DNA from 3 places in the Kitasatospora sp. NPDC054795 genome. Region 2 is predicted to be linked to each of the others. Evidence: riboswitches for the same ligand, from Rfam matches in the RefSeq annotation. Region 2 holds a riboswitch; each other region holds the start of a gene.
What was found. Region 2 has a riboswitch for cobalamin ahead of ACWGJO_RS04595 (cobalamin biosynthesis protein). Riboswitches for the same ligand answer to the same signal wherever they lie in the genome.

Region 1 (10,213 bases), on a different contig from region 2:
GACCCAGGTCCCTTCCGAGAAGGCCGGCCCGCTGCAGCGCTACGCGGCGACCATCCAGAGCCAGCGCGGTGACTACAACGGAAAGGTGCTGTCGATCCGTCAGGACGACCTGCGCACCCTGGCCGTCATCTACGACCAGTCGCCGTCGATCCTCACCGAGCAGCTGATCTCCTGGGGCGTGCTGAACCCCGACGCGCGCCGCGCGGTGCGCGAGGAGGACGCGAGCTGAGGCTCGCCGCACCGGCTCCCGCCGGCGGATCCAGGGACGAACCGGCCTGATTTCCGGTCGTACCCGCAAGCAGAAACGTCACGGCGCGGCTCCCCTGTCCGGGGGCCGCGCCGCGGTGTCGGGACCCCGGGACGGGGCCCCGCGGCGGAGCCGTCAGCAGACCGTTCCCAGGCTGTAGCCGGGCTGCGCCGCCACGCCGTCCAGCCGGACCGGCCGCTCGGCCGGCGCCCACTCCTGCCCACCGCTCGACCAGGCCCAGGAGGCCTGCAGGTACTCCCCGCAGGAGGCGGCCGAGCCCTGCGAACCGTGCAGCACCGCGACGCCCGGCAGCTCCAGGGCCAGCCCGGTGCAGAGCACCGCGCAGACCAGCTCCAGGTCCTCGTCGTTGATCCGGACCACGCCGTCCTCCCACTGGAGGACCCGAGCCGCGGCGGTCAGCTTCCCGCCGGGCGCGTCCACCCGCAGGCGCAGCTCGTACACGCCGGCCCCCGCGCCGACCAGCATCCGGCGGAACACCTCGCCGCCGCGCTGGTAGGCGGCGCGCACCCAGGCGGCGTGCTCCTCGTCGGGCGCGCCCGCGCCCCCGTACAGGCCCCCGTCGAGCAGCAGGTCGGCATGGCAGAGCGTCAGCCCGTTCTCCCTGGCGCGGACCAGGCGGGGTACGAAGTCCCCGGCCAGCTCCTCGCCCTGATAGGCCAGCAGCTGGGCCTGCAGGGCCGGGTTGACCAGGTAGCGGTCGCGGGCGGCGGGCTCGGCCGGGTCCAGCCCGTGCAGCACGCAGAACTCCTCGAAGTCCTGCGGGTGGAACATCCGGGCCCGGACGGTGTCGAACCGCTCCAGCGCCTCGGCCAGCAACTCGGCGGTGTCGGCCAGGTAGCGCTCGTGGTCGGGGGCGTCGGAGATCCCCCAGGCGCGGGCCCGGGCGAAGTCCGCGGCGTTGGTCAGCACCCCGATGACAAAAGCCTGCTCGGCGCCGCCGGCCCGCTGTGGCCGGTGCGACGCCCGCACCGCGGGCCGCGAGCCGCCGGCGGTGCAGTCGGAGTTACGGCGGGCGCGACCCTTTTGACTCATCGGTGGCTCCTGGCTTCGGGGGTTGACGGTCCGCGGCACGCTCGCCGCTGACCGTCTTCCTCCCCATCCGCGCGCGCCGCACACGTACGGCGTGTCACAGGAATGTAACCACCGGTAATGCGGGGCCGCCGGGTCAGGGGCGGGGCGCCCGGGCCAGCTGGCGGGACTGCGCGACCAGGCGGCCGGACTCGTCCCAGACCTCCGCGTCCTCCTCGAAGTAGCCGCCGGCCAGGTTGCGGGTCGCGTGGGTGACCCGCAGCCAGCCGGGCACGGGCCTGGCGCGCAGGTGGACGGTCAGCTCGATGGTGGGCGCCCAGCCCGGCATGCCGAGGTCGAAGGTGACCGGCGGCAGCGCGTCGGCGACCAGCAGGAGCAGCAGCGGGTCGGGCTCGCGGCCGTCGGCGAGCCGGAACCAGCCCTGGATCCGCCCGTTGCCGGAGGGCTGCCCGAGCGCCCAGCCGATGGTGGCCGGGTCCAGCCGCAGGTCGAACCGCTCCAGCAGGGCGGCCTGGGCGATCAGTTCCTTGGGCGCGTGCTCGACGCCGATGCACTGGTCCGGCGGCGGCAGCTGCGGCGGCCGCGCGCTGGTGCGCACCTCGCCGTCGGCGGTGGCGAGGTCGCCGTGGCTGGCCACCACCCGCAGCCGCTCGACGCCGTCCTGGCTGAGCGAGGCGGTGCCGGTGGACAGGCCGCGGCCGGTGCGCAGCACCTCGGTGCGGACGGTGGCCGGGCCGGGGGTGGAGGCGGACAGGTAGTAACCACTGATCGACACCGGGTCCGGGTGGGTGCCGTGCTCCAGCGACAGCGCGTGTCCGGCCACCGCGAGCAGCAGTCCGCCGTTCACCCCGCCGCCGATCTGCCAGCCGGCGCCGAGCTCGGCGTCGTAGCGGCCGGCCTCCTCGGGGTGCCTGGTCAGGGCGATGCCCTGGTCGAACTCGCTGCGGATCGCGGTGGTCATCTGGGGGGACCTGCCCTTCACGCGTGGTTCCGGACGTCAAGTTACTGACAAGTAGGTCCCCACCCTACGCCGACCGGGTGAAACGCGGAACGGCCGCCGGACACCTGTTCGGGTCCGACGGCCGTCCGCGAGGTCCACCCGTCTACCGGCGGATGCTCGGCTTCAGCTCCAGGAAACGGGCGAGCATGCCGTTGACGAAGGCCGGGGAGTCGTCCGTGGAGAACTCCTTGGCGATCTCGACGGCCTCGTCCAGGACGACGGCGTCCGGGACGCCGTCCTCCCAGATCAGCTCGTAGGCACCGAGCCGCAGGACGTTGCGGTCCACGATCGGCATCCGGTCGAGCGACCAGCCGACGGAGTACTGCTCGATCAGGTCGTCGATGCGACGAGCGTGCTGGACGTACCCCTCGATGAGCTCCATGGTGTACTCACCGACCTGCGGGGTGCCCTCGTCGGGCCTGGGCTCGCGGGCGCGGGCCACCCAGTCGGCGAGGACCTGCTGCGGGTCGACCCCGCGGTGGTCGGCCTCGAAGAGGATCTGGAAGGCCCTGGTGCGGGCCTTGCTGCGTGCGGCCGACACGGACTTACTTCACCCGGCCGAGGTAGCTGCCGTCGCGGGTGTCGACCTTGACCTTCTCACCCTTGGTGACGAAGAGCGGCACCTGGATCTCGGCGCCGGTCTCCAGGGTGGCCGGCTTGGTGCCACCGGTGGAGCGGTCGCCCTGGACGCCCGGCTCGGTCTCGGCGATGGTCAGCTCGACCGCGGCCGGGAGCTCGATGTAGAGGACCGAGCCCTCGTTCTGCGCGACGAGGGCCTCGAAGCCCTCCAGCAGGTACTTGGCGGCGTCGCCGACGACCGACGGCTCGATGGTCAGCTGGTCGTAGGTGTCCATGTCCATGAACACGAAGTTCTCGCCGTCCTTGTACGAGAACTGCATGCCGCGCTTGTCGACGTTGGCGGTCTCGACCTTGGTGCCCGCGTTGAAGGTCTTGTCGACGACCTTGCCGGTCAGGACCTCCTTGAGCTTGGTACGCACGAAGGCCGGGCCCTTGCCGGGCTTGACGTGCTGGAACTCGACGACGGACCAGAGCTTGCCGCCCTCCAGCTTGAGGACCATGCCGTTCTTGAGATCGTTCGTGGAAGCCACGGGCGCACTAACTCCTGTATAGCTGTCAAGGAACCAAGGGATTGCGTCCTGCCTCCCACGGCCCCGGGGGGCCGCGGTCACAGGGCGAGGAGCTCCTTGGTGGTGATGGTGAGCAGCTCGGGCCCGCCCTCTTCGAGGGGGCGCACGACGAGCGTGTCCTCGATCCGGACGCCGCCCCTGCCCGGGAGGTGGACCCCCGGGCCGACGGTGACCGGCACGCGGCTGTCCAGTTTACCCATGTCCGACGGACCGAGGCGCGGCGCCTCCCGGATCTCCAGCCCGACGCCGTGGCCCACCGGGTGCGGGGAGGCCTCGGTGTGGCCGGCCGCCTCCAGGACCTGCCGGGCGGCCCGGTCGGGCACGCACTGCTCCACGCCCGGTCCGAGCGCCTCCCGCCCGGCCCGCTGGGCCCGGAAGACCAGCCGGTGCAGCTCCACCTGCCAGGGCGCGGGGGCCGCGCCGATCACGAAGGTGCGGGCGGTGGAGACGCCGTAGCCGCGGTACTGGGCGCCCATCACCACGGTCAGGAAGTCCCCCTCCTCCACCCGGCGGTCGGTGGGCTGGTGGGCGGCCTGGCCGGAGTGGCTGCCGGTGCCGACCGAGACCGGGAAGGCGGCCCGGTCGGCGCCGTGGTCGATCATCCGGCGCTCCAGCTCCATCGCCAGGTGCCGCTCGGTGCGGCCGACCAGGATCGACTCCAGCAGCTCGCCCAGCGCCTGGTCGGCGATCTCGGCGGCGATCCGCAGGTCGGCGATCTCGTGCTCGTCCTTGACCACCCGCAGCCGCTCGACCGTCTGGCCGAGGTCCACCAGCCGGGCCCCCTCGGTCAGGCCGCCCACCGCCCGGTGCCGGGTGACGGTCAGGTCGTGCTCCTCCACCGCCAGTCCCGACACCCCGGACCGCGCGGCGACGGCCGCGACGGCCAGCGCGGAGTCCGACCCGGCCGCCACCGGAAGCCGGGTGACGTCCGGGGCCATCAGGTGCTCCCCGGTGTCGTCCGGCGGCAGGTCGTCCGGCAGCGCGAGCAGCGCCCGCTCCCTGGTCAGCAGCAGGCTCGCCCCGCAGGGCGCGCAGCCCGTCAGGTACCGCACGTTCGCCGCGCGGGTGATCAGCGCCGCATCGGCCCCGGCCGCACTGCAGTGCTCCCTCACCCGCTCCCGCCGCCCCGCGTACGCATCCGCCATGCGTCGAGCCTACGAACCCCCGGCCCGAAGCGCCCGCCGAGCACCCCCGGCAGAACCCCCAATACCCCTTGCGCGCCCCCCTGCGCGACCGCGGCACCGTCCCCCTCGGACCCGCGCCCCACCCCCACGCAGCGTGCCGCCGAGGGGCCCCGCGCCCCCGCCGGCCCCTCGGATCCCCTACCGGTCGCTACGTTCCGTCACAAAACTGTCACTGCCGGTCCTGTGCGAGTACGACCCGGTCGCCGGCCGGCACGTCGACCTCCGCGAGGAGCGCCGACCCGGGGCGCACCCGGCCCCCGGAACGCGAACGGCGCCTCCCCACCGCGGGGAGGCGCCGTTCCGGCGTGCGCGGGCAGGCCGCTGCTCGCGGCCGGGTGGCTCAGGAGCCCTCGGGCGTCCAGCGCTTCTCGACCCCGGCGAGTTTCCAGTACCCGATCGCGATCGCCCAGACGACCACGAACAGCCCGGCGATGGCGTAGCCGACGTTGTCCAGTGAGATGTCGGCGATGAAGCCGGTGACCGGGTCGGTCAGATCGAGCTTCTCGTGCAGCACCCCGACCAGCTCGATGGTGCCGATGACGAAGGCCACCGCGATCGACAGACCGGTGATGGTCAGGTTGTAGTACACCTTCCGCACCGGGTTGGCGAAGGCCCACTGGTACGCGAAGTTCATGAACGTCCCGTCCAGGGTGTCGAACAGGCTCATCCCGGCCGCGAACAGCAGCGGCAGGCAGACGATCGCGTACCAGGGCAGCCCGGAGGCGGCGCCCGAGCCGGCCATCACCATCAGGGTGACCTCGGTCGCGGTGTCGAAGCCCAGGCCCAGCACCATGCCCACCGGGAACATCTGCCCGGGCCGGGTGATCGAACGGGTCGCCCGGTTCAGCACCCGGGCCATGAAGCCGCGCGAGTCGAGGTGCGCCTCCAGCTCCTTCTCGTCGAACTTCCCGGCCCGCATCGAGCGGAACACCCTGAGGATGCCGAGCAGCGCCGCCAGGTTGAGCGCGCCGATCAGGTAGAGGAACACGCCGGAAGTGGTCGTCCCGATCACGCCGAGCCACTTGTGGGTGGTCGACTCGTCGTCCATCAGGGTGTTCGCCAGCTGCGCGCCGCCCGCCACCAGGGCGGCCATCAGCACCACCATCGAGGAGTGTCCGAGGGCGAACCAGAAGCCCACCGAGACCGGCCGCTTGCCGTCCGCCATCAGCTTGCGGGTGGTGTTGTCGATCACCGCGATGTGGTCGGCGTCGAAGGCGTGCCGCATCCCGAGGGTGTACGCGGTGATACCCAGGCCCACCCCGAAGACCTGGGTACCGACCGCGTACTTCTCGGGTGCGACCAGGAAGATCAGCGTGCCGAAGGCCACCACGTGCATGGCCACGATCACCGCCATCAGCCCGGCGGTACGGACGGTGTCCTCGCGCCGCCACTGGAAGCTGGGCAGCGCGGAGGGGGCCGGTTCGGCCCCGGCGGCAACGGTTTCGGGCAGGGTCATCTGCGGATCACGCTCCAGCACCTCGTGGAAAACCTCGTGAGATGCCGTGGCCGGTCTCCTGGCTGACGGGACGCCCGTACCCGCCTTCCCAAGCGCGCGAGGCGCCCAGTGGCTCCATGGGTACGGACGACGTTCCTCCGCGGACGGAGGAACGACCCGATCACAGTGGCGAGGGCCGCTCCGGGCTGGGACCCCTGAGGGTCCGTCACCGGTCTTCCCGAGCACCACGGCGGGGAACACCGTAGGGGCCACGCCCGACCCGTGCAAGGTTGCGCACCTGCGCAGGTGTCCAGGATCACAGACCGCCGCCTGCGAGAATGTCCGCATGCATCTCGTACCGGCCGACCGCGCGGGCCACCGCACCATCGACGGGCACCGGGTCTGCGAGGCCATCGCCGCGATCGGCGACCCGGCCCACGTCCGGTCCTGGGCCGAGCGGTTCTCCCTGCTCGCCGACCCCGGCCGGCTCGCCCTGCTGCTCGCCCTCCACCGGGCCGGGCCGCTCGCCGTCACCGACCTCGCGGTCGCCACCGGCATGCGCGACCCCGCCGTCTCCCAGGCCCTGCGGCTGCTCCGCACGGCCGGCGTGGTCACCGGCGACCGGGACGGACGCGTGGTGCGCTACCAGCTCGTGGACGAGGCCATGCGCCCCCTCCTCGACGAGTGCGTCGCCGGCGAACACCACGAGCCCACCGCGGCCACGGGCTGACCCACTGGCCCGGCCCCGGAACCGCGCCGCGGCCGGAGCGGATGAGTACGATCATGACGTGCCGTCCCGCCCCCACGCCTGGCCCGCCGACCGGTGGAACACCCGACCGGTCAGGGCCCGCGTGCTGGCGGTCGCCCGCACCCTCACCTCGGCCACCCGGGTCCTGGACGTCCTGACCCTGCTGAACCCGGACGGCATCGAGCGGTACTTCACCGTCAACCCCGGCTCCGCCTTCGCCGACCGCGCCCTGGACGAGTACCTGCACGGCCTGCCCGGCTTCACGGTGCTGGACTGGGAGGACGCCGTCAGCCGCCGCTTCGACCTGGCCGTCGCCTGCGCCGTCCACTCCTCCATGCACCGGCTGGACGCCCGCCTCGTCGTCCTCCCGCACGGCGTCGGCTACAACCGGCTGGTCACCGAGTCCACCGGCGACACGGTCACCGCCGCCGGCCTGTCCCGCAACGAACTCACCCACCGCGGCAGGGTGTTCGTGGACGTCCTCGGCCTCTCCCACCCCGAGCAGCTGGACCGGCTGCGGGTCTCCTGCCCCGAGGCGCTGGACGTCGCCCGGGTGGTCGGCGACCCCTGCTTCGACCGGATGCTCGGCAGCCGGCGCTCCCGCGACGGCTACCGCGCCGCGCTCGGTGCCACCGGAGGCCGACGGCTCGTCGTCGTCAGCTCCACCTGGAGCGAGCACTCCCTGTTCGGCCGCCGACCGGACCTCCCCCGGCGGCTGGTCCGCCGGCTCCCCGCCGACGAGTACACGGTGGCCGTGGTCCTGCACCCCAACGTGTGGAGCCGCCACGACCCCGAGGCGCTGCTCGACGACGCCCGCCGGATGGGCCTGCTCCTGATCCCGCCCCACCAGGGCTGGCAGGCCGCGCTCGTCGCCGCCGACTGCGTGATCGGCGACCACGGCTCGGTCACCGTCTACGGCGCCGCCCTGAACCACCGCACCCTGCTCGTCGCCACCGGCGCCGCCGAACTCGACCCCCGCTCCCCCGGCTACGCCTTCGGCCAGGCAGCGCCCGTCCTCGACCCGGACGGGGACCTCGCCGCCCAGATCGAACAGGCCCTCGCCCGGGACCCGGCCGACCTGAGCGCGATCACCGACCGCTCGCTCGCCAACCGCGGCGAATCCGCCCGGCTGCTGCGCCCGCTGCTGCACTCCTTCCTGGCCGGGCTGGACGAGCCCGGGGACGAACCGGCCCTGCCGCCCTACCCCAGGCCGGCCCCGTGCCCCGGCACTCTCGACCGGCCCACCGCGTACGACGTCGAGGGCCGGAGCGAGGGCACCGAGGTCGACCTGCGGCGCTACCCCTTCGACCCGCACGACCACGCCCCGCGCGGCTTCCACGCCCTCACCGACGAGCACCCGGGCGACGCCCTGCGCTACACCGCCGAGGTCCTGGCCCGCACCGAGGTGCACGCCGAACGCCCCGCCGCCCGCTGGCTCGCCGACTCCGCCGCCGAACTCCCCGGCCTCGCCGTCGCGGTGGCCGCCCTCGGCCCGGCCCGCCACCTGCTCCGACTGCGCGCCGGCCTGCTGCTGGAAGCCCGCGCCGAACCGGACTGGACCTGCCCCGACCCCGCCGTCGACCCGCTGCTGCTCGGCTCCGCCGTGGCCTGCTGGCTCGCCGACGGCGGCGACCCGGCCGGCCTCCCCCGGCACGGCCTCACCGTCCGCACCGGCGAGCACCGCACCCGGGTGTCCTTCCGCACCGGCCCCTGAGAAGGCCGCTACTCCGGCAGCTCCCGCAGCCGCGCCCGGCTGCGCTCCGCGAGCTCCGCGTCGTCCAGCTCCTCGGCGAGGGCGAGCAGCAGGGTGTGGGCCTGCGCCTCCTTCGCGTACTGGCCGCGCTCCTCGGCCCGCCGGGCGCAGTCGCCCGCGTGGGCGGCGGCGAGCTCCGGCTGCCCGAGCGCCCGGTGGGCCCGGGCACGGACCAGCGGCAGCTTCATCAGCATGTCCTCGTCCCGTGTCCGCTCGGCCTGCGCGGTGGCCTCGGCCAGCCGGGCCAGCGCCTCCTGCGCGCGGCCGTCGGCGATCAGCGCCTGCGCCAGGTTGTAGCTCTGGACGATCTCGCCGTGCTCGTCGCCCCGGTTCGCCGCCAGAGCCAGCGTGAACCGCCGCACCGCGTCTCCCGGGCGGCCGTCGGCCAGGCAGAGCAGACCGTCCGTCTCGTGGAGCACTCCCACCACCCGACGGTCGGTCACCAGCGGGACCAGCTCCGCGGCGAGCGCCAGCTGCTCGGCGGCGAGCCGGTACTCCTTGCGGTCGAAGTGCGCCCGGGCGAGCTGGTTGCGCATCCGGACCACGGCGGCCGGCTGGTTGTCCCACTGGGCCGACTCGATGCCGAGCCGGTGGGTGGCGATCCAGTCCTGGTAGAGCCTGCGGTCGTGGTACAGCAGCCAGAGCGACTCGCACAGCCGCCACACCTCGCCGTGCCACCCCTGCCGGGCCGCTTCCTCCACCACCGCGCGGAAGTTGGCCCGTTCCGCGTACAGCCACTCCAGGGCCGCGGTGTCGGAGGCGAAGCGGGGCAGCTCGTCGCCGCTCGGGTCCTGCAGGCGGAGCCTGCTCCCGGCCATCGCACGGTCGGCGACCGAGGCCCGGCCCCGGTAGTACGCCACGACGGCGGCGAGGAGTTCCCCGCGGTCGGCCAGTTCCCGGGTCCGGCCGTAGGCGTGCAGCCGCACCACGTCGTGGGCCCGGAAGCGGTCCTCGCCGTCGCCGTCCACCACCTCGTCCAGCACGTGGACGCCCCGCAGCTCCCCGATCGCCTGCCCGGCCCGCTCGACGCCGACCGCACGCGCCAGTTCGGCGGAGACGAAGGGGCCGGGGTGCACGCCGATCAGGTGGTAGAGCGCCCGTCCCGGCGCCGACAGCCGCTCGTAGACCAGGTCGTAGGTCGCGCCGAGATCGCTCTCCTCGTCCTCCAGCATCGCCAACCTGCCCTCCCGGTCGTGCAGTTCGGCCACCACCCGGCCGACCGGCAGGTGGTCCCGGTCCAACAGCTGGCTCCCGACCGCGTTCAGCGCGAGGGGCAGCCCGCCGCACAGCTCGACCAGTTCCGCCAGTTCCCCGTCGGTGCCCCGCCCCGGGCCCACCCAGCCGCGCACCAGCTCGGCGCCCGCCCTCGCGCTCAGCGGGCCGAGCCGGCGCACCACCGCACCGTCCGTCCGCAGCGCGGGCAGCCGCCGCCGGCTCGCGACCACCACCAGCCCGCAGGCCGGGAGCAGCGCACGGACCTCCGCGGCGTGCTCGACGTTGTCCAGGAAGAACAGGCACCGGCGCTCGGCGGTGGCGGTGCGGAACGCCGTGAACCGCTCGGCCTCGGCGGCCGGGGGCTCGGTGCCGAGGGCGCGCAGGAATCCGGCCAGCAGCTCGGGGAGGTCCACCCCGCCCTGGTGCCGGTAGG
Region 2 (10,213 bases):
GAATGGAGGAAACGTTCATTCGTGGGCAGGGGCGAAGCGCGCCGGAAAAGCCGGCGCGGCCCAGCCGGAAACGCCCGCACGAGGAGGGGGGCGAGGACGCGGCCAGTGGGTCTTGCGGGCCTCGCGGATCCCGTCGGACGGATCGGACGGATCGGCTCGACGGATCGGCTCGACGGGTCGGCCCGGACCTCGGCGGTGGGGCCGCGTTCCTATCCGCAGGGGCGGAAGCGGAGCACCGACCGCGGCACGTCCGGGAGACGTGCCGGCAGGACCCGCCGGCGGCGCCCTACAGCAGCGGCGTGAGCCAGCGGCGGAGCAGTTCGGTGTACCGGTCGGGAGCGGTGTTCCAGAGGGTGGCGTGGTCGGCACCGGGGAAGGCCTGGAGGCTGACCACGTCGCGACGGGCGGCGGCCAGCTTCTCGGCGGTGCCGAAGGGCGCGATCCGGTCCTCGGGGCTGTGCAGGAGAAGGGTGGGCACCCGCAGGTCGGTGCCCTCGGCGATGCGGGCGAAGTCGGCGAGGTCGACGCCCGTGCGGCCCTCCGCGGCCAGGGCCCCGAGCTCGGCGGCGACGCCCTGGAAGCCGGCCCGGGCGGCGTCCCGGCGGGCGGAGACCGGGAGGTCGAGCACCGGCGAGTCGAGGATGAGGCCGCTGACGGCGTGCGGCCAGGCGGTGCGGGCCGCGGTCTGGAGGGCCGTGGTCGCGCCGACGGACCAGCCGTAGAGGATCACCTTGCCCGCGCCGCTGTCGAGCGCCAGCCGTACCGCCGCCTCGATGTCGCGCCACTCGGTCTCGCCGAAGTGGCTGAGCCCGTCCGGGGAGGCGGGGGCGCCCCGGTCGCCGCGGTAGGTGACGGCGAGGGCGGGCAGGCCGAGCCGGTCGAGGACGGGGAGCACCGGGAGGGTCTGCTGGCGGTCGGCCTCGGGGCCGTGCACCAGGATCACCCAGGTACCGCGCTTGCCGTCGAGCCGCCAGGCGGGAAGGGCGCCGAGCTCGCCGTCGGCGGTGGTGTCGGTGAAGGGGAGGCCGAGTGCCTCGGTGGGGTCGCCGAGGTGGACCCGGGGAGTGAAGCGGACCTCGGTGCCGGGGGTGAGCGTGCCCCGGTCGGCGCGGAGCAGCGGGCGGGTGACGCCCCGCTCGTCGCTGTGCAGGACCTCCTCGACGACCGCGTGCCCGCCGTCCGCCCACTCGACCGCCCAGCGGCCGGGGCGCAGGCTCTCGGGGCCGCGGGTGAAGGTGACCCGGCCGGGGGAGAGGCCGCGGACCAGGACCGGCCCGGACTCCGGGACGGCGGCCACCGGACGGACCGTCCGGTCGGAGGCCCGACGGCCGATCACCAGCACGGCGGCCCCGACCGCGGCGGCCGCCACGACGGCGGCGGTTCCCCAACGCATTTCGCTCCCCGCTCTGTTGCTCACGGACCGGACGGTGTTCGGGCACCAGTTCACCGGCGCTCCGTCCGCCCGGCCACCGGGCTGGGCCGTCCGGGTCACCCGGGCGGCGGCCAGGCGGCGCTGAGGAGGTGTCGGAGGCGGGCAATGAGGGTGGTGGGGCGGGGCGGCGGCGGAGCCGGCGGCGCCCCGGTGGGAGGGGACGTGGTGTTCCCGGTGGAGGGCGGCCCCGCGCCGGGCGATCCCCCGGCGCGTCGGCGGCGTCCGCGTGTGACCAACCCCTCTGTGACCTCGGTTGACTCCCGGTTCGGGCCCGTGATGGGATCCTGGGGCCAAACGGAGGCATGGAGAGGAAGCCGGTGGAATTCCGGCGCGGTCCCGCCACTGTCACCGGGGAGCACGCTCGGAACATCGCCACGGCGGCCGTCGACGGCCGCTGGAAGGCTCCGGGGGTGCGTTCGACCCGGAAGCCAGGAGACTCTCGCCCCCGTCACGTCGATCCAGGGCGCGGACCCTGAGTGAGGACACGCACGCGATGCAGGCTGCCCCACCCCACCGGACTCCGAGCTGCCTTCCGCCGTGCCCCCGATGACCCCGCTCGGGCCCTCCTCCTCGCCGCGCCCGCTGGCCCGCGCCGCCGCGTTCGCGCTCGGCGCCGTCGCGGGCCATGTCGCCGACGCCCGCTTCGCCGACCCCCGCCGGGGCCATCCGGTGGCTGTCTTCGGCAGCGCCGCGACCCGGCTGGAGCGTCGGCTGTGGCGCGACGACCGCGGCGCGGGGGCCGGGTACACGGCGCTGTGCGTGGGCGCGGTCGCGGCGGGCGCGCTCGCCCTGGACCGTACGGTGGGCCGGCGTCCGCTGGGCCGGGCGGTGCTGGCGGCGGCCGCGACCTGGACAGTGCTCGGCGGCACCTCGCTGACCCGGGAGGCGCGCACCATCGGCCGCTCGCTGGCCGCGGGCGACCTCGCGGCCGCCCGGGAACGGCTGCCGCACCTGTGCGGGCGGGACCCGAGCGCGCTGGACGGGCAGCAGATCGCCCGGGCGGTGGTCGAGTCGGTGGCCGAGAACACCGCCGACGCCGTGGTGAACGCGCTGACCTGGGGCGCCCTGGCCGGCACGCCCGGCCTGCTGGCCTTCCGCGCCGTGAACACCCTGGACGCGATGGTGGGCCACCGCTCGCCGCGCTACGCCCGGTTCGGCTGGGCCTCGGCCCGGCTGGACGACCTGGCGGGCTGGCCGGGCGCCCGGCTGACGGCGCTGCTGACGGTGGCCGCCGCGCCCGAGCCCCGTACGGCCTGGCGGGTCTGGCGGCGCGACGGCTCCGCGCACCCGAGCCCGAACGCGGGCCAGGCCGAGGCGGCGTTCGCCGGCGCGGTGGGCGTACGGCTGGGCGGGGCGCTGCGGTACGGCGAGCGGGTGGAGCACCGGCCCGTACTGGGTGCGGAGCTGCGGCCGGTGACGGTGGACGACATCGAGCGCGCCTGTGCGCTCTCCCGGCGGGTGGGCGCACTGGCGCTGGGTACGACGGTCGCGGGGCACGTCCTGCTGCGGATGCTGCTGAGGAAGAGGGGACGGGCATGAGCAAGGCGCTGCTGGTCGCGGGGACGACCTCGGACGCGGGCAAGAGCGTGGTGACGGCCGGGATCTGCCGTTGGCTCGTCCGCCAGGGCGTGCGGGTCGCGCCGTTCAAGGCGCAGAACATGTCGCTCAACTCCTTCGTCACCGCCGACGGTGCCGAGATCGGCCGTGCCCAGGCGATGCAGGCCCAGGCCGCCCGGGTGGAGCCGGAGGCGGCGATGAACCCGGTGCTGCTCAAGCCGGGCGCGGACGGCCGCAGCCAGGTGGTGCTGCTCGGCAGGCCGGTGGCGGAGGTGGGCGCGCTGGACTACCGCGAGCGCAAGCCCGTCCTGCTGAAGCGCGCCCTGGAGTGCCTGGCGGACCTGCGCGACCGCTACGACGTGGTGGTCTGCGAGGGCGCGGGCTCGCCCGCCGAGATCAACCTGCGCGACCGCGACATCGCCAACATGGGCCTGGCGACGGCCGCCGCCCTGCCGGTGGTGGTGGTCGGGGACATCGACCGCGGCGGGGTCTTCGCGGCGATGTACGGGACGCTGGCGCTGCTGTCGGCGGAGGACCAGCGGCACGTGGCCGGCTGGTTCGTCAACAAGTTCCGCGGTGACGCGCGGCTGCTCGCACCCGGGCTGGAAATGTTGCACGGGCTGACCGGCCGTCCGGTGCTGGGCACGCTGCCGATGCTGCCCGGGCTCTGGCTGGACGCCGAGGACTCGCTGGACCTGTCGACGGTGGTGGACCGGGCGGACGGGCCCGGGCCGTACGGCGCGGACGTGCTGCGGGTGGCCGTGGTGCGCTTCCCGCGGCTGTCCAACTTCACCGACATGGACGCGCTCGCGCAGGAGCCGGGCGTGCTGGTGCGCTGGGCGACCCGCCCGGAGGAGCTGGCCGACGCCGACCTGGTGGTGCTGCCCGGGACCCGGGCCACCGTCGCCGACCTCGCCTGGCTGCGCGAGCGCGGTCTGGAGCCGGCGCTGCGGGCGCGGGCGGCGGCCGGGCTGCCGGTCCTCGGGGTCTGCGGCGGCTATCAGATGCTGGCGCGCTCGATCGTGGACGAGGTCGAGTCGAAGGCGGGGGCCGTCGAGGGCCTCGGCCTGCTGCCGACCCAGGTGCGGTTCGGCGCCGAGAAGGTGCTGGCGCGGCCGGTCGGCGAGGCGTTCGGGCAGCGGGTGGAGGGCTACGAGATCCACCACGGGGTGGTCACCGTCGAGGGCGGGGACACGTTCGTCTCCGACGGCCGGGGGCGGGGTCTGGACGGCTGCCGGGTGGGCCCGGTCTGGGGCACGACCTGGCACGGCGCGCTGGAGAACGACGGGTTCCGCCGCGAACTCCTGCGCGAGGTCGCCGCGTTGTCGGGCCGGGCGTTCGTCCCGGCCCCGGACACCTCCTTCGCCGCGGCGCGCGAGGCCCGGCTGGACCGGCTGGGCGACCTGATCGAGGAGCACGCCGACACCGACGCGCTGTGGAAGCTGATCGAGGGCGGGGTGCCGGCGGCCGGATCGCTGCCGTTCGTCCCGCCCGGGGCCCCTGGGAGTGACGCATGAGCCGGGTACGGCGGCAGTGCCGGGTACGGCAGCAGGGCCAGGCAGGATCACGCAACCGGGCAGGATCACCGAGCCGGGCAGGATCACAGGACCGGACAGTGCCGCGGGACCGGGCACGACAGGAGTGGGGTACGGCATGAGTGACGTCCGCTATCCGTTCACCGCGATCGTCGGCATGGCCGACCTGCGGCTCGGGCTGTTGCTGAACGCGGTCTCCCCGGCCGTGGGCGGCGTGCTGGTGCGCGGTGAGAAGGGCACCGCGAAGTCGACCATGGTGCGCGCGCTGGCCGGCCTGCTGCCGTCCATCGCCACCGTGGACGACTGCCGCTTCGCCTGCGACCCGGCCGCGCCCGACCCGCAGTGCCCGGACGGGCCGCACGTCTCCCCGCCCGCTTCCGAACGGCCGGCCCAGCTGGTCGAGTTGCCGGTCGGCGTGGCCGAGGACCGGATCGTCGGCTCGCTCGACCTGGAGCGGGCGCTGGCCGAGGGCGTCAAGGCGTACGAGCCCGGGCTGCTCGCCAGGGCGCACCGCGGCGTGCTCTACATCGACGAGGTGAACCTGCTCCAGGACCACGTGGTGGACCTGCTGCTGGACGCCGCCGCGATGGGCCGCTCCTACGTCGAGCGCGAGGGCGTGTCGGTGCGCCACGCGGCCCGGTTCCTGCTGGTGGGCACGATGAACCCGGAGGAGGGCGAGCTGCGGCCGCAGCTGCTCGACCGGTTCGGCCTGACCGTCGAGATCGCCGCCACCCGGGATCCGGCCGAGCGCGCCGAGGTGGTCCGCCGCCGGCTCGCCTACGACGCGGACCCGGCCGGCTTCGCCGAGCGGTTCGCCGAGGAGGAGCGGGCTCTCGCCGAACGCATCGTCGCGGCGCGGGAGTTGCTGCCCAAGGTCGAGCTGACCGATGTGGCGCTGCGTCAGATCACCGCCGTGTGCGCCGCGTTCGAGGTGGACGGGCTGCGCGCGGACATCGTGATGGCCCGCACAGCCGTCGCACTGGCGGCCTGGGACGGGCGCACCGAGGTGCAGGAGGAGGACGTCCGCAAGGCGGCGCAGCTGGCGCTGCCGCACCGGCGCCGCCGCAACCCCTTCGACGCGCCCGGACTGGACGAGGAGCAGCTGGACCGGACGCTGGAGGAGCACGCGCAGCAGGAGGAGCCTGAGCCCGAGGGCGACGGATCCGGCCCGGACGGCGACGGGCCGGACGGCGACGGTGACGGGCCGGAGGGCGGCCCGGACGGGGGCGGCCCCGACGGCGGCGGCGCGCCCGAGCCGTCCGACGGCGGCCCCGAGGGTTCCGCTCCCGAACCGTCGGCCCCCGAGGGCCCCGAGGCGCCCGCGCAGCAGCCCGTACCCGCCCAGCACCCCTCCCCCGCGCGGGAGTCGGCGCCGGTCGCGGCCGGAGACCCGTACCGGACCCAGCTGTTCACCGTCAAGGGCACCGGGCACGGCGCCCAGGGCCGCCGCTCCCCCGCCGAGACCACCGGCGGGCACACCATCCGCGCCCGCCGCCCGCAGGGCGCGCTCGGCCGGCTGCACCTGACCGCGACCCTCCAGGCCGCCGCGCCGCACCAGGCGGCGCGCGGACGCAGCGGGCGGGCGCTGGTGGTGCACAAGGACGACTTCCGCGAACAGGTGCGCCAGGGGCGGGAGTCCAACCTGGTGCTGTTCGTGGTGGACGCCTCCGGGTCGATGGCCGCCCGGCAGCGGATGACCACCGTCAAGGGCGCGGTGCTGTCGCTGCTGATGGACGCCTACCAGCGCCGCGACAAGATCGGCATGATCACCTTCCGGGGCGCGGGCGCCGAGCTGGCGCTGCCGCCCACCTCCTCGGTGGAGGTCGGCGCGGCCCGGCTGGAGTCGCTGCCCACCGGCGGGCGGACCCCGCTGGCCGCCGGCCTGCTGCGCGCGCACGAGGTGCTGCGGGTCGAGCGGCTGCGCGACCCGAGCCGGCGCCCGCTGCTGGTCGTGGTGACCGACGGCCGGGCCACCGGCGGGCGGGACGCGCTCGCCCGCTCGCACCGCGCGGCCGCGCTGTTCGCGGCGCAGGGTACGGCGAGCGTGGTGCTGGACTGCGAGTCCGGCCCGGTCCGCCTGGGCCTGGCCCGCACCCTGGCCGGACTGCTCGGCGGCACCGCCGTCGGCCTGGACGAGCTGCGCGCCGAGGGCGTGGCCTCGCTCGTCCGCGAGAGCCGGTCCGACAACCGTTCTGCGAACCGTGCAACCACCGCGATGCGAAAGGCGGCCTGAGCCGACATGCCCAAGGGTGTCCCCGAGAGCGTCCCCGACGACGGCCTGACGACCCGTCAGCGCCGCACACTGCCGATCACCGCCGTGCACACCGGCCCCGGCAAGGGCAAGTCCACGGCCGCGTTCGGCATGGCGCTGCGGGCCTGGAACCAGGGCTGGCCGGTCGGGGTGTTCCAGTTCGTGAAGTCCGCCAAGTGGAAGGTCGGCGAGGAGAACGCGCTGCGCGTGCTCGGCGCCTCCGGCGAGGGCGGCACCGTCGACTGGCACAAGATGGGCTCCGGCTGGTCCTGGATCCAGCGCTCCGCCGAGCAGGAGATGTCCAGCGAGGAGGCGGCCAAGGAAGGCTGGGAGCAGGTCAAGCGGGACCTCGCGGCCGAGACCTACCGCTTCTACGTGCTGGACGAGTTCACCTACCCGATGCACTGGGGGTGGGTCGACCCGGACGAGGTGGTGGCCGTGCTCAAGGACCGTCCGGGCAGTCAGCACGTCGTCATCACCGGCCGGTACGCGCCCGAGGCGCTGACCGGATTCGCCGACCTGGTCACCGAGATGACCAAGGTCAAGCACCCCATGGACGCCGGCCGCAAGGGCCAGCGCGGTATCGAGTGGTAGGCCGTTGAGCACCGTCCCCCGCCTCGTCGTCGCCGCGCCCTCCTCGGGCGCCGGCAAGACCACCGTCGCCACCGGCCTGATCGCGGCGCTCGCCGCGCGCGGGCTGGCGGTGTCGCCGCACAAGGTCGGCCCCGACTACATCGACCCGGGCTACCACGCGCTCGCCGCCGGTCGCCCGGGCCGCAACCTGGACGCCTTCCTGTGCGGGCCGGAGCGGATCGCACCGCTGTTCCTGCACGGCGCGGCGGGGGCGGACGTCGCGGTGGTCGAGGGGGTCATGGGCCTGTTCGACGGGGCCTCCGGGCGCGGGGAGCTGGCCTCCACCGCGCACGTCTCCAAGCTGCTGCGGGCGCCGGTGGTGCTGGTGGTGGACGGCTCCTCGCAGTCCCGCTCGGTGGCCGCGCTCGTGCACGGCTTCGCCTCCTGGGACCCGCAGGTGCGGCTCGCCGGGGTGATCCTCAACCGGGTCGCCTCCGACCGGCACGAGCAGCTCCTGCGCGAGGCCCTGGAGGAGGGCTCCGGCGTGCCGGTGCTGGGCGCGCTGCGCCGCTCCGCGGCGGTCGCCACACCGTCCCGCCACCTCGGGCTGATCCCGGCGGTGGAGCGCTCGGCCGAGGCCCTGCGGGCGGTCGCCGACATGGGCGAACTGGTGGCCTCCTCGGTCGACCTGGACGCCCTGCTCGAACTCGCCCGGACCGCACCGGACCTGGACGCCGAACCGTGGGACCCGTCGGCCGAGGTCACCCCGGTGGCCGGCCGGCCGCGGATCGCGGTGGCGGGCGGCGCGGCCTTCTCCTTCTCGTACGCGGAGAACGCCGAACTACTCGGCGCGGCGGGCGCGGAGGTGGTCCCGTTCGACCCGCTGCACGCCTCGTCGCTGCCCGAGGGGACGGCCGGCCTGGTGATCGGCGGCGGCTTCCCGGAGCTGTACGTGCGCGAGTTGAGCGGCAACGCCGAACTTCGCGCCGCCATCGCCGGGTTCGCCGCCGCGGGCGGGCCGATCGCCGCCGAGTGCGCCGGACTGCTCTACCTGGGGCGGGAGTTGGACGGCCTGCCGATGTGCGGCGTGCTGGCCACCGACGCCCGGATGACCGAGCGGCTCACCCTCGGCTACCGGGAGGCGGTCGCCCTGCACGACTCCCCGCTGGGCCCGGCCGGCACCAGGCTGCGCGGCCACGAGTTCCATCGCACGGTCTGCGAACCCGGAGCGGGCGAACTCCCGGCCTGGGGCTGGCGCCTTCCCGCCGGCCCCCGCACCGAGGGCTTCGGAGGCGGCAACGTGCACGCCTCCTACCTGCACCTGCACTGGGCGGGCGCGCCGGCGCTGGCGTCCTCCTTCACGGCCGCGGCGGCGGGCTACGCGGCGGGGGCGGGCTTCGCGGCGGGGGCGGCCGGAGCCCTGTAGTCCACGGCTCGCCCCGTCCCCCGGGGCTCTCCCCCGGATAACGCGGCGACGCCGCGGGGTGTGCCGCCATAGGCTCCGCCCATGCATGTGATCGTTCTCAACGGCGGGTCCAGCTCCGGCAAGTCGAGCATCGCCCGGCGCCTGCAGGAACTGCTGCCGGACCCGTGGCTGCACCTCGGCGCGGACACCATGGTCGAGGCGCTGCCGGCGTCGTTGCGCGACGGCGGCGAGGGAATCGGCGGGCTGGAGGGCGGGGACGGGACGGTCGAGGTCGGCCCGGTCTTCGCCGCGCTGGACGCCGCCTGGACGCTCGGGGTGGCGGCGATGGCCCGGGCCGGGGCGCGGATCGTGGTGGACGAGGTGTTCCTCGGCGGCGCCGCTTCGCAGGCCCGGTGGCGGGCGGCGCTGGAGGGTCTGGACGTGCTCTGGGTCGGGGTGCGCTGCGATCCTGCGGTGGCCGCGGCGCGAGAGGCCGCGCGCGGCGACCGGGTGGCCGGGATGGCCACCGCGCAGGCCTCCGCGGTGCACCAGGGCGTCGCCTACGACCTGGCCGTCGACACCTCGCGGGCCTCGGTGGACGACTGCGCCCGGCTCGTCGCCGGGCGGGTGGCGTCCGACGGTTGAGCCGCCTCCGGCCGGACCCTGTCGTATGCGGCCGCGCCCCGTCGTACCCGGCCGCGCCCCGTCCCGTGCTCCGGGACCGCACCCCGTCGCCCGGGGAGCCGGGTCCGGGCTCGCCGCCTCCGCTGCAGCGCGAGGGCCTGCCGGCCCCGGGTGATCCGGTCGTGGACGGCCGCCGGACCGACCCCCTCCTCGCCGAACTGCTCCGGCGCCAGGTACGTCAGGGCGCCCGGGCCGCCGCCGGTGGCGGTCGGCCGGGTGCCGTCCACGATCGCCGCGATGCCGAAGTCCAGCAGGCGCGGGCCGGCCGTGGTCAGCATGATGTCGGCGGGCTCGAGGTCCCGGTGGACGAGCCCCAGCCGGTGCACCCCCGACAGCGCCACGGCCGGCGCCGGCGCGAGGGCGCGCAGCGCCTCCGCGGAGCGGATCGCTCGCTGCTCGCGCAGGCGGGCGCCGCCGGATCCCGGGCCTACCGGTCGAGAAGCACGGCGAGGTACCGGTCGATCTCCTCGCGCAGCTCCTCGGGCATCGGCACGTGCCAGTGCCCGCTGCCGGCCGTCGCGTTGAACAGCACGCCGTCGCACCAGCGGATCAACCGGCGGGAGTCCCCCGTCGGGTCACTCGAACCGGCGGCGGCGAGCAGCTCGGCGGCGCGCTGGGCGAAGCGCGCGCCCAGGCGATCGTAGAGGGAGCGCAGTTCGGGCCTGCGGGTGGCCTCCAGGGCGAGCTCCAGGCGGGCCAGGGTGATCCGCCGGCCGCCTGTGAGTGCCTGGAAGAGCACCTCGGCGCCGACCTCGGCCAGCTGCTCTCGCGGCGGG
Region 3 (10,213 bases), on a different contig from region 2:
CACAAATAAATCTGGAGCGTTCGTCATGCCCGATGCCGCTCGACCGCGGCCCTGGCTCGTGCTCGCCATCTGCTGCATGAGCCTGCTGATCGTCAGCCTCGACAACACCATCCTGAACGTGGCCCTGCCCGCCGTCCGGCGCGACCTGGACACCACGGTGTCCGGCCTGCAATGGACGGTCGACGCCTACACCCTGGTGCTGGCGAGCCTGTTGATGCTCTCCGGCTCGACCGCCGACCGGATCGGCCGCCGCCGGGTGTTCCGGATCGGACTGGTGGTGTTCACCGCGGCCTCCCTGCTGTGCAGCCTGGCCCCCGGGCTCGGCTGGCTGATCGCCGCGCGGATGCTCCAGGCGGTCGGCGGATCGATGCTCAACCCCGTCGCCATGTCGATCATCAGCAACACCTTCACCGACTCCCGGCAGCGCGCCCGGGCGATCGGCGTCTGGAGCGGCGTGGTGGGCATCAGCATGGCCGCCGGGCCGATCATCGGCGGGGCACTGGTGGAGTCGGCCGGCTGGCGGGCGATCTTCTGGATCAACGTCCCGATCGGCCTGGCCGCCCTCTTCCTCACCACCCGCTACGTGCCGGAGTCGCGGGCGGCCCGCACCCGCCGGGTGGACCCGGTCGGCCAGCTGCTGGTCGTCGTGGTGCTCGCCGCCCTCACCTACGCGATCATCGAGTCGCCGGAGCGCGGCTGGACCTCGCCCGTGGTGCTCGGCTGCACGGCGGCCTCCCTGGGCGCGCTGCTGGGCCTGCTGCGGTACGAACCCCGGCGCACCGACCCGCTGATCGACCTGCGGTTCTTCCGCTCCGCGCCCTTCTCCGGCGCCACCGTCATCGCGGTCGCCGCCTTCGCCGGCCTCGGCGGCTTCCTCTTCCTCACCTCCCTGTACCTCCAGGACGTCCGCGGGCTCGACCCGCTGCACGCCGGACTCCTCATGCTGCCGATGGCGGTCATGTCGCTGCTCACCGCGCCGCTGTCCGGCCGGATGGTGGCCGCCCGGGGGCCGCGCACGCCGCTGCTGCTGGCCGGGGCGGCGCTGACCGCGAGCGCCGTGCTCCAGGCGGTCGGCTACTCCGAGCACCTGCCGAGCTGGCTGCTGGTCCTCGCCTTCCTGCTCTTCGGTACCGGCTTCGGCCTGGTCAACGCGCCCATCACCAACACCGCCGTCTCCGGGATGCCCCGCTCGCAGGCCGGGGTGGCGGCGGCGGTGGCCTCCACCAGCCGACAGGTCGGCCAGTCCCTGGGCGTCGCGGTCACCGGCGCCCTGATGGCCGGCAGCGCCCTCGCCGACCCGGCGGCCTTCACCGGGGCGGCCCGGACGGCATGGTGGATCATCGCCGGCTGCGGCGCCGCCGTGCTGGTCACCGGTACGCTCACTTCCGGCCGCTGGGCCCGGGCGACGGCCGAGCGCACGGCGCGGCGGCTCGCCGCCGAGGAGGCGGCCGAGGGAAGCACGGAGACGAAGGAGACGGTGGACGCCTGATGGAGCGCCTCGACACCGGTGGGCACCCGGAGGGGAGCGGGACGGACGCCGCGACGGCGGCCCGGGTCTGGCAGGGGATGTACGCGCTCGTGCTGGAGCGCCACGACCGCCGCAGGACCGTCGCCGAAGCCCTCGGCATGAGCTTCAGCCGGGTCAGGGCGCTGCGCCGGCTCGCCGCCGGCCCGATCACCCTGCGGGAGCTGGCCGAGCGGCTGACCGCCGACCCGCCGTACACCAGCGTCATCGTGGACGACCTGGTGCGGCGCGGGCTCGCCGAGCGCATCACCAACCCGGCGGACCGGCGCTCCAAGCTGGTCCACCTCACCGAGGAGGGCGAGGCGAAGGCCGCGCTCGCCACCGGGATCCTCGCCACGCCGCCGGACGCGCTGCTCGCGCTGCCGCCGGAGGACCTCCGCGCGCTCGACCGGGTGGTGGCGAAGCTCCTGGACTGAGGCTGCCGCCCGACGCGGCGGGCCGGTGCCCCGGACTTGGCAGGAAGCCCGACTGCATGGTCGACGGCAGGTCCGCGGTGTCAGGGAAGCCGGTACGGGTTCGGCGCGCACGGTGGTGCACTGCGGCCCGTCAGGCCTCCGTCAGGCGTCGGGTCAGCCGTCCGAGCGTCGCAGCAGGTAGGTGTCCATGATCCAGCCCTTGCGCTCCCGGGCCCGCTCACGCAGCTCGCGGATGCGCGGGGCGGCCTCGGCGAGCGGACCGGAGACGAGCACCTCGTCGGGGGTGCCGAGGTAGGCGCCGTAGTGGATCTCCAGCCCCTCGGGGTCGATCCCGGCGAAGGCGGCCCGGCCGTCGAGCATCACCACCACGTCGTCCACCCCCTCGGGGAACCCCTCGGCGAGGCGGCGGCCGGTGGTGATCTGCACCGGTCGGCCGACCCGGGTCAGCGTGGTGCGGTGCCGGGCGGCGAGCGCGGAGACGCTGCTGATGCCCGGGATCACCTCGTACGCGAAGGGCACGCCGCCCCGGTTCGACACGTCGTCCACCACGGCGATGACGCTGTCGTAGAGGGCGGGGTCGCCCCAGACCAGGAAGGTGCCGTTCTCGCCCGGGCCGAGGTGCTCGGCGACCAGCCGTTCGACCAGATCGGCGCGGCGGACGCGCCAGTCGTCCACGGCGGCCGCGTACGCGGGGGTGGTGCGGTCCCGTTCGGCGTCCGGCGCCTCGACCACGCGGTGCCCGGGCCGTCCGTGGTCGGCCAGCATCCGGCGACGCAGCCCGATCAGATCCTGCCGTTCCTCGCTCTTGTCGAGGATGAAGAAGACGTCGGTGCGACCGATCGTCTTGACCGCCTGCAGGGTGAGGTGGTCGGGGTCGCCCGCGCCGATGCCGATGACGAAGATGTGCCGCATGGGAGACATTCTGCCGCCCGCTCCCGGGTGCGCCGCCCGGGAGCGGGCGCGGAGCCCGCGTCTCAGCACGCGGACGCCTTGCGAGATTTCCGCCTCGGCGCCGACGGTTTGCCCCTAAGCTGGCGGTGCAGCTGGTTCGCCCTGTCCGCCAGGCAGGCGCGTCGTAAGAGGGAACCCGGTGACGCCTTTCAACTGGCCAGTCCGGGACTGCCCCGCAGCGGTGAGTGGGAACGACCGCCGTCATACGCACTGGACCCGGGACGGGTCTGGGAAGCGACGGCCAGTAGGTGTCCGCCCCGGTTTCGGCCGAGGTGGGTGTGCCCGCGAGTCCGAAGACCTGCCACTGCCCGTGCGCGAGCGTTCGCGCCCGGCCATCCGGTGACCTCGTGGGCGGGTCGGCGACCATATCGGGCGGAGCCGCGCACGGGTGCGGTCGTCCGTCCGGTCCGTCATCCCTTCGCGTCCTCGTGCCGTCACCGGGCACTTGAGGATCCAGACTCGCGAAGGAGAGTCCCTTGACCACGAAGTCCGCAGCCGCGGCGAGCGTCGCCACCGCCCACGGCTACCCCCGTCAGGGCCGGGGCCGTGAATTGAAGAAGGCGATCGAGGGGTACTGGAAGGGCACGGTCACCGCGGGGGCGCTGCTGGCGACCGCCGCCGACCTGCGTCGGGGGAACTGGCAGCAGCTCGCCGACTCCGGCATCGAAGAGGTCCCGACCGGAGACTTCTCGCTCTACGACCACGTGCTGGACACCACCGTGGCGGTCGGTGCGATCCCGCCGCGGCACCGGGAGGCGGTCGACGCCGACCCGCTGGACGGGTACTTCGCGATGGCGCGCGGCAACCAGGACGTCGCTCCGTTGGAGATGACCAAGTGGTTCGACACCAACTACCACTACCTGGTGCCGGAGTTGGGCCCGGACACGGTGTTCGCCGCGAACCCGGCCAAGGCGGTCGGCGAGCTGCGCGAGGCGCTGCTGCTCGGCCACGCCGCCCGGCCGGTGCTGGTCGGCCCGGTCAGCTACCTGCTGCTCGCCAAGCCGGCGCCCGGGGTGGCCGCGGACTTCCGACCGATCACCCTGCTGGACCGGCTGCTGCCCGTCTACGCCCGGCTGCTCGCCGACCTGAGGGCCGCCGGTGCCGAGTGGGTCCAGCTGGACGAGCCCGCGCTGGTGCAGGACCGCACCCCGGCCGAGCTCAACGCGGCCGCGCGCGCCTACCGCGAGCTGGGCGGTCTCACCGAGCGGCCCAAGCTGCTGGTCGCGAGCTACTTCGACCGGCTCGGCGAGGCGCTGCCGGTGCTGACCAAGGCCCCGGTCGAGGGCCTGGCGCTGGACTTCACCGGCCCGGCCGCCGCCAACCTGGAGGACCTCGCCGCCGTCGGCGGCCTGCCCGGCAAGCGGCTGGTGGCGGGGGTGATCGACGGGCGCAACATCTGGATCAACGACCTGGAGAAGTCGCTGGCGACCCTGGCGACCCTGCTGGGCCTCGCCGGCACCGTCGACGTGGCGCCGTCCTGCTCGCTGCTGCACGTGCCGATCGACGCCGCCGCGGAGCGCGACATCGACCCGCAGATCGCCCGCTGGCTGGCGTTCGCCCGGCAGAAGGCCGGCGAGGCGGCGCTGCTCGCCCGGGGCCTGCGCGAGGGCACCGGCGCGATCACCGCCGAGCTCGCCGCCAACCGCGCCGACCTCGCCTCCCGCGCCAACTCCCCGATCACCCGCGACCCGGCGGTGCGCGCCCGCGCCGCCGCCGTCACCGCCGACGACACCCGGCGCGCCCAGCCCTACCCGGTGCGGGCCGAGGCCCAGCGCGCCCGGCTCGGGCTGCCGCTGCTGCCGACCACCACCATCGGCTCCTTCCCGCAGACCACCGAACTGCGCACCGCCCGCGCCGATCTGACGGCGGGTCGGATCGACGCCCCGGCCTACCGGGAGCGGATGGAGGCGGAGGTCCGCGAGGTCGTCGCCTACCAGGAGAAGGCCGGGCTGGACGTCCTGGTGCACGGCGAGCCCGAGCGCAACGACATGGTCCAGTACTTCGCCGAGCAGCTCACCGGCTACCTCGCCACCCGGCACGGCTGGGTGCAGTCCTACGGCACCCGGTACGTGCGCCCGCCGGTGCTGGCCGGGGACATCTCCCGTCCGCACCCGATGACCACCGACTGGTTCGGCTACGCGCAGGGCCTGACCGACCGCCCGGTCAAGGGCATGCTGACCGGCCCGGTCACCATGCTCGCCTGGTCCTTCGTCCGCGACGACCAGCCGCTCGCCGACACCGCCCGGCAGGTGGCCCTCGCCCTGCGCGACGAGGTCGTCGACCTGGAGGCGGCCGGCGCCGCCGTCGTCCAGGTCGACGAGCCGGCCCTGCGCGAGACCCTCCCCCTGCGGGCCGCCGGCCGCCCGGCGTACCTGGACTGGGCCACCGAGGCCTTCCGCCTCGCCACCTCAGGCGTCCGCGCCGACACCCAGATCCACACCCACATGTGCTACGCCGAGTTCGGCGCCATCATGACCGCGATCGACGACCTCGACGCCGACGTCATCTCCCTGGAGGCCACCCGCTCCCACATGGAGGTGGCCGGCGAGCTGGCCGGGGCGGGCTATCCGCGCGAGGTCGGCCCCGGCGTCTGGGACATCCACTCCCCGCGCGTCCCCAGCGCGGACGAAGCCGTCTCGTTGTTGCGCGCGGGCCTGGCGGCGGTCCCGGCGGAGCGGCTGTGGGTCAACCCGGACTGCGGGCTGAAGACCCGCGGCTGGCCGGAGACCCGGGCCTCCCTGGAGAGCCTGGTCGCCGCCGCCCGCCTGCTGCGCGGGGAGCTCGCCGGCTGACGGCGGCCGGGGTGGGCGCGGCGGCCTTGCCGCGCCCACCCCGGTCCCGGCCATCATGCCGCTCGCGGGCCTCCTGCCCCGGTGATCGCCTAGGCGACCCAGCCTGAGGTGAGGCCCTGGACGGCCGAGCCGTCGAGGTCCTTGAGCTTGACCCCGGCGAAGGCCCGGGCGGCGTCGGAGGTGAGCATCCGGAAAGCGGGGCGTTCCGCGGCGAGCAGGTCGAGGATCCCGGCGGCCACGTCCTCGGCCGCCTGGGCGTTGGCGAAGGCGCCGCGGGTGCGGTCCAGGTAGGCGGCCAGGGCCGGGGCGTACGGCCCGGCCTGTTCGGTCGCGTCGTCCGTCAGGCCCACGTTGCCGACGAACTCGCTGGCCACCGCGCCCGGCTCGACGACGCTGACGGACACACCGGCGGTGGCCGCGACCGGGGCGAGGGACTCCATGTAGCCCTCGACCGCGAACTTGGCGGCGCAGTAGGCCTCGTTGAAGGGCTGGCCGACCACGCCGCCGACGCTGGTCACGGTCAGCACGCGGCCCTTGCTCGCCCGCAGCAGGGGCAGGGCGGCCTTCGTGACGTGCAGCACCCCGAAGAAGTTGACCTCCATGACGGCGCGGACGTCGTCGACGCTCTCCTGCTCCAGGGTGCCGATGTGGCCGGCGCCGGCGTTGTTGACCAGCGCGTCCAGCCGGTCGACGCCGGCCAGGCAGGCTTCGGCCGACGCGGGGTCGGTGACGTCGAGCGTCCGGAGGTCGACGGTGACCCCGGCTTCCTCGGCGGCCGCCAGCAGCGGGCCGGCCTTGGCGGTGTTGCGCATGGTGGCGATGACGTGCCAGCCGGCGCGGGCGGCGGCGACGGCGGTGGCCAGGCCGATGCCGGAGGAGGTGCCGGTGATCAGGACGGTCCGGTCGCTCATCTCGCTGTACTCCCAGTGCTTATGGATCATAACCAATATGATCCATAACTATGTGGGCTGACATTTCACTTTGTCAAGCACCTGGATAGTCTGGTGGTCATGTCCCACCCATCGGATGACCTCACCCAGGAGATCGTCGGACTCTTCGCGGCCGTCAACCGCCGCTACGGCCGGGAGTCCGAGGCGGCCGCGGCGGCCCACGACCTGACCGCGCTGCAGGCCAAGGCGCTGCTCGCCGCCGAGGTTCCGGTCCCGACGCGCCGGATCGCCGAGCGGCTGCATGCGGAGCCGTCCAATGTGACGGTGATCGTCGACCGCCTGGAGTCCCGCGGCCTGGTCGAGCGCAGCGTCGACCCCGCCGACCGTCGCGTCAAGCACGTCGCCGCCACCGCCGCCGGCCGCGAGGTCGCCGCGGATCTGCGCGCCCGCATGCCCTTCGCCGGCGATCCGCTGGCCCGGCTCGACGCCGAGCAGCGCGGGTCGCTGCGCGAACTCCTGCGGCTGGTCCTGGAGGCATGACGGCGGGCCCCCGGGCAACTGCCCGGGGGTCCGCCGTTCACAACGCGTTGCCGCTCGCCCGCGCCGCCGGTGGGAACGGCCGGAAGGGCCGTCACCGCATTCGCTGCGACGACGGCCCTTCGGAATGCTCGGGGGGGGGTAATTCCCCGGCCGGGGCGACTACTTCGCGCCGAAGGCCTTCTCGATGTCCTCGACGACCTTCTCCGCCGCGATCGGGCCGGAGCTGCTGCTCCACACCTGGCCGTCGACGCCCATGAGCTGGTTGGTGCCGACGGCCTTGAGGCGGGTGAACGCCTCCTGCCTGCGGGCGGTCTCCAGGGCCTTCTCGCCCTCGGCGTTCAGGGTGGCGACGAACACCCGGTCGGCGTCGGCCTTGTTGAGGTTCTCCAGGGACAGCGGGTCCGAGTGGGGCTGGGCGCCCAGGCCGTCGGCGATCGGCATGGTGCCGGCGCCGGCCTTCTTCAGCAGGTCGCCGGGCATGTTGGTGGTGTTCATCACGATCGGCCCGTTGGGCATCCAGCGCATCACGACGGCGCTGCCGGTCCTGCCCTCGCCGGCCTTGGCGGCGCGCTTGTCCAGCGCGTCCAGCTTGGCGGTCAGGTCGTCCTTGTGGCCGAGGGCGTCGCCGTAGACGGCGAGCACCGAGCGCCAGTCGCCGGCCTTGGGGACGATGGTCGGGGCCACCGCGGAGAGCTTCTCGTACTGGGACTTCTCGATGCCCGAGGAGGCCAGGATGAGGTCGGGGCCGGCCTTGAGGATGGCCTCGATGTTGGGCTCCTTGACCGTGGCGACCAGCGGGACGGCGTCGGCCTTCAGGTAGGCGGGGGCGGTGGTGCCGCCGCGGCTGGCGCTGGTGCCCACCGGGGTGACGCCGAGCGAGAGGGCGGTGTCCAGCGAGGTGTCGTTGAGGGCGACGACCTTCTTGGCCTCGGCCGGGACCTCCACGGCGCCGAAGGCTGTATCGATGCTGCGCTTGCCGCCCTTCGCGGCGGTGGAGGAGGAGTCGGAGCCACCCGCGGAGCTGCCGGAACCCGAGGAGCCGCACGCGGTCAGGCCCAGGGCGAGGGCGCCGGCGACGGCCGTTCCGAGCAGGGTCTTGGTAAAGCGGGTGCCAAGCATGGGTGTTCTCCGAGGAATGGTAGTTTACGGACGAACCGTTTTTCTGAGGTTAGCCTAACCATACGTAAGGCCCTGACGGGGAGGCCCGGTGTGACATTCCGATCACTCCTGCTGCGCGGACTGCTGCCCGCCGGCGCGATACTGCTGCTCGCCGTGCTGGCGAGCCTGCTGCTCGGCGCGGGAGACGTGGGGCCGTCACGGGCGTTCGTCACCCTGCTCGGTGACGGCGACTCCGACTCCCGGTTCACCGTCTTCCACCTGCGCGTCCCGCGGACCGCGGTGGCCCTCGCGGTCGGGCTCGCGCTCGGCGTGGCCGGCACCGTGCTGCAGGCCGCCGCCCGCAACCCGCTGGCCGAGCCCGGCCTGCTCGGCGTCAGCACCGGCGCCTCCTTCGCCGTCGTGATCGCGATCGTGCTCGGCGCCAGCGCCGCGAGCGTCGGCCCGTACGTCGCCGTGCTGGGCGCCGCCGCCGGCTGCCTGCTGGCGCTCGGCGCGGCCCGGCTGCGCGGCGCCGGCGACGACCCCGTCCGCCTGGTGCTCGCCGGCGCGGCGCTGAGCGGACTGATGAACGCCGGCTCCTCCGTCCTGCTGCTGTCCGACGCCCGGGCCGCCGACGAGATCCGGTTCTGGACCATCGGCTCGGTCGCCGGCCGCGGCACCGACCAACTGCTGGCCGTGCTGCCGGTGCTGCTGCTCGGTCTGGTCCTGGCCCTGCTCTCCGGCCCGGCGCTGACCGCGCTCAGCCTCGGCGACGACGTCGCCACCGGCCTCGGCCACAAGCCCCGCCGGGCCCGCGCCCTCGCGGTGACCGCCGTCGCCCTGCTGGTCGGCGCCGCCACCGCGATCGCCGGACCGGTCTCCTTCGTCGGCCTGGTGGTGCCCTTCGCCGCCCGGGCCCTGGTCGGTCCGGACCTGCGCCGGCTGCTCGTGGTCTCCGCCCTGCTGGGGCCCGCCGTCGTGCTGCTCGCCGACGTGGCCTCCCGGCTGGTGGCCCGCCCGTACGAGATGCCGCTCGGCGTGATGACTGCCCTGTGCGGCGCCCCCGTCCTGGTCGCCGTCGTCCGCTCGCACAGAATGCCCGCGCTGTGACCTCCACCGTGAAGACCGCGAAAGCCGCCGCCGCGAAGAACGCCGCGAGCCCCGACACGCCCCCGGCCGCGACCCGGCTGCCGACCCCGCCCGGCACCCGGCTGCTCGCCCTCGGCGGCCGCTCGGTGCTCGTCCCGGTCCGGCCGCTGCTCGGCGGCGCCGCCCTGCTGCTCGTCCTGGTCGCGGTGACCGCCGTCTGCCTGGCCGTCGGTGAGACGAACCTCGACCCGGTGACCGCCCTGCGCGCCGCCTTCGGCGACGGCACCGCACGCGACGTGCTGCTGGTGGAGAAACTGCGGCTGCCCCGCGCCGAGGCCGCACTGGCCGTCGGCGCCGCCCTCGGCGTCGCGGGCTGCCTGATGCAGACCCTCGCCCAGAACCGGCTGGCCACCCCGGACACCGTCGGCTTCAACGAGGGCGCCACCGCCTTTGCCGTCGCCTCCGTCACCGGCGTCGCCACCCAACTGCTGCCCTCTGCCGCCGCCCTGGTGGGCGCCGCCACCGCCGCCTCGCTCGCCTTCGCCCTCGGTGGCGGGGCCGGCCGCAACGGCTACCGCTTCCTGGTCGTCGGCCTCGGCATCGGCGCGGTCTTCGGCGCGGTGACCAACCTGATGCTCTCCCGCGCCGCCATCGACGCCGCCAACTCCGCGTACGCCTGGACGGTCGGCACCCTCAACAGCCGGGACGCCGACGCCGTCGGGCTGCTCCTGCTCGGCCTGCTGGTCTGCCTGCCCGCCGCCGTGCTGCTCGGCCGCCGGCTGTCGCTGCTGCGCTTCTCCGACGCCGTCGCCACCGGGCTGGGCGTCCGGGTGCGCGGCCTGCGGGTCGGCGTCCTGATGGTCGCCGTGGTCTGCGCGGGCCTGGCGGTGGCCGTCGCCGGACCGCTCGGCA

Region 1: it holds a riboswitch for cobalamin, as region 2 does, so the genes downstream of both, ACWGJO_RS32755 (HoxN/HupN/NixA family nickel/cobalt transporter) here and ACWGJO_RS04595 (cobalamin biosynthesis protein) in region 2, are expected to answer to the same signal.
Region 3: it holds a riboswitch for cobalamin, as region 2 does, so the genes downstream of both, metE (5-methyltetrahydropteroyltriglutamate--homocysteine S-methyltransferase) here and ACWGJO_RS04595 (cobalamin biosynthesis protein) in region 2, are expected to answer to the same signal.

What each region holds. Positions count from the first base shown of each region.
Region 1 covers NZ_JBSHAP010000121.1:15,195-25,407, forward strand. Annotated here, with positions in the region: gene bldD (transcriptional regulator BldD) at 1-229, shown strand, start outside; gene ACWGJO_RS32730 (hypothetical protein) at 383-1,300, opposite strand; gene ACWGJO_RS32735 (thioesterase family protein) at 1,434-2,258, opposite strand; gene nusB (transcription antitermination factor NusB) at 2,401-2,838, opposite strand; gene efp (elongation factor P) at 2,843-3,406, opposite strand; gene ACWGJO_RS32750 (M24 family metallopeptidase) at 3,484-4,590, opposite strand; gene ACWGJO_RS32755 (HoxN/HupN/NixA family nickel/cobalt transporter) at 4,970-6,085, opposite strand; cobalamin riboswitch at 6,117-6,329, opposite strand; gene ACWGJO_RS32760 (ArsR/SmtB family transcription factor) at 6,411-6,794, shown strand; gene ACWGJO_RS32765 (hypothetical protein) at 6,853-8,526, shown strand; gene ACWGJO_RS32770 (AAA family ATPase) at 8,535-10,213, opposite strand, start outside.
Region 2 covers NZ_JBSHAP010000008.1:22,709-32,921, forward strand. Annotated here, with positions in the region: gene ACWGJO_RS04590 (alpha/beta hydrolase family protein) at 287-1,393, opposite strand; cobalamin riboswitch at 1,740-1,871, shown strand; gene ACWGJO_RS04595 (cobalamin biosynthesis protein) at 1,979-2,971, shown strand; gene ACWGJO_RS04600 (cobyric acid synthase) at 2,968-4,506, shown strand; gene ACWGJO_RS04605 (putative cobaltochelatase) at 4,643-6,757, shown strand; gene cobO (cob(I)yrinic acid a,c-diamide adenosyltransferase) at 6,764-7,369, shown strand; gene ACWGJO_RS04615 (cobyrinate a,c-diamide synthase) at 7,374-8,774, shown strand; gene cpt (chloramphenicol phosphotransferase CPT) at 8,862-9,398, shown strand; gene ACWGJO_RS04625 (protein kinase domain-containing protein) at 9,314-9,979, opposite strand; gene ACWGJO_RS04630 (TetR/AcrR family transcriptional regulator) at 9,865-10,213, opposite strand, start outside.
Region 3 covers NZ_JBSHAP010000017.1:48,908-59,120, forward strand. Annotated here, with positions in the region: gene ACWGJO_RS08820 (MFS transporter) at 26-1,489, shown strand; gene ACWGJO_RS08825 (MarR family winged helix-turn-helix transcriptional regulator) at 1,489-1,941, shown strand; gene cobF (precorrin-6A synthase (deacetylating)) at 2,095-2,853, opposite strand; cobalamin riboswitch at 2,968-3,212, shown strand; gene metE (5-methyltetrahydropteroyltriglutamate--homocysteine S-methyltransferase) at 3,369-5,684, shown strand; gene ACWGJO_RS08840 (SDR family oxidoreductase) at 5,774-6,625, opposite strand; gene ACWGJO_RS08845 (MarR family winged helix-turn-helix transcriptional regulator) at 6,695-7,114, shown strand; gene ACWGJO_RS08850 (ABC transporter substrate-binding protein) at 7,274-8,233, opposite strand; gene ACWGJO_RS08855 (FecCD family ABC transporter permease) at 8,324-9,322, shown strand; gene ACWGJO_RS08860 (FecCD family ABC transporter permease) at 9,319-10,213, shown strand, end outside.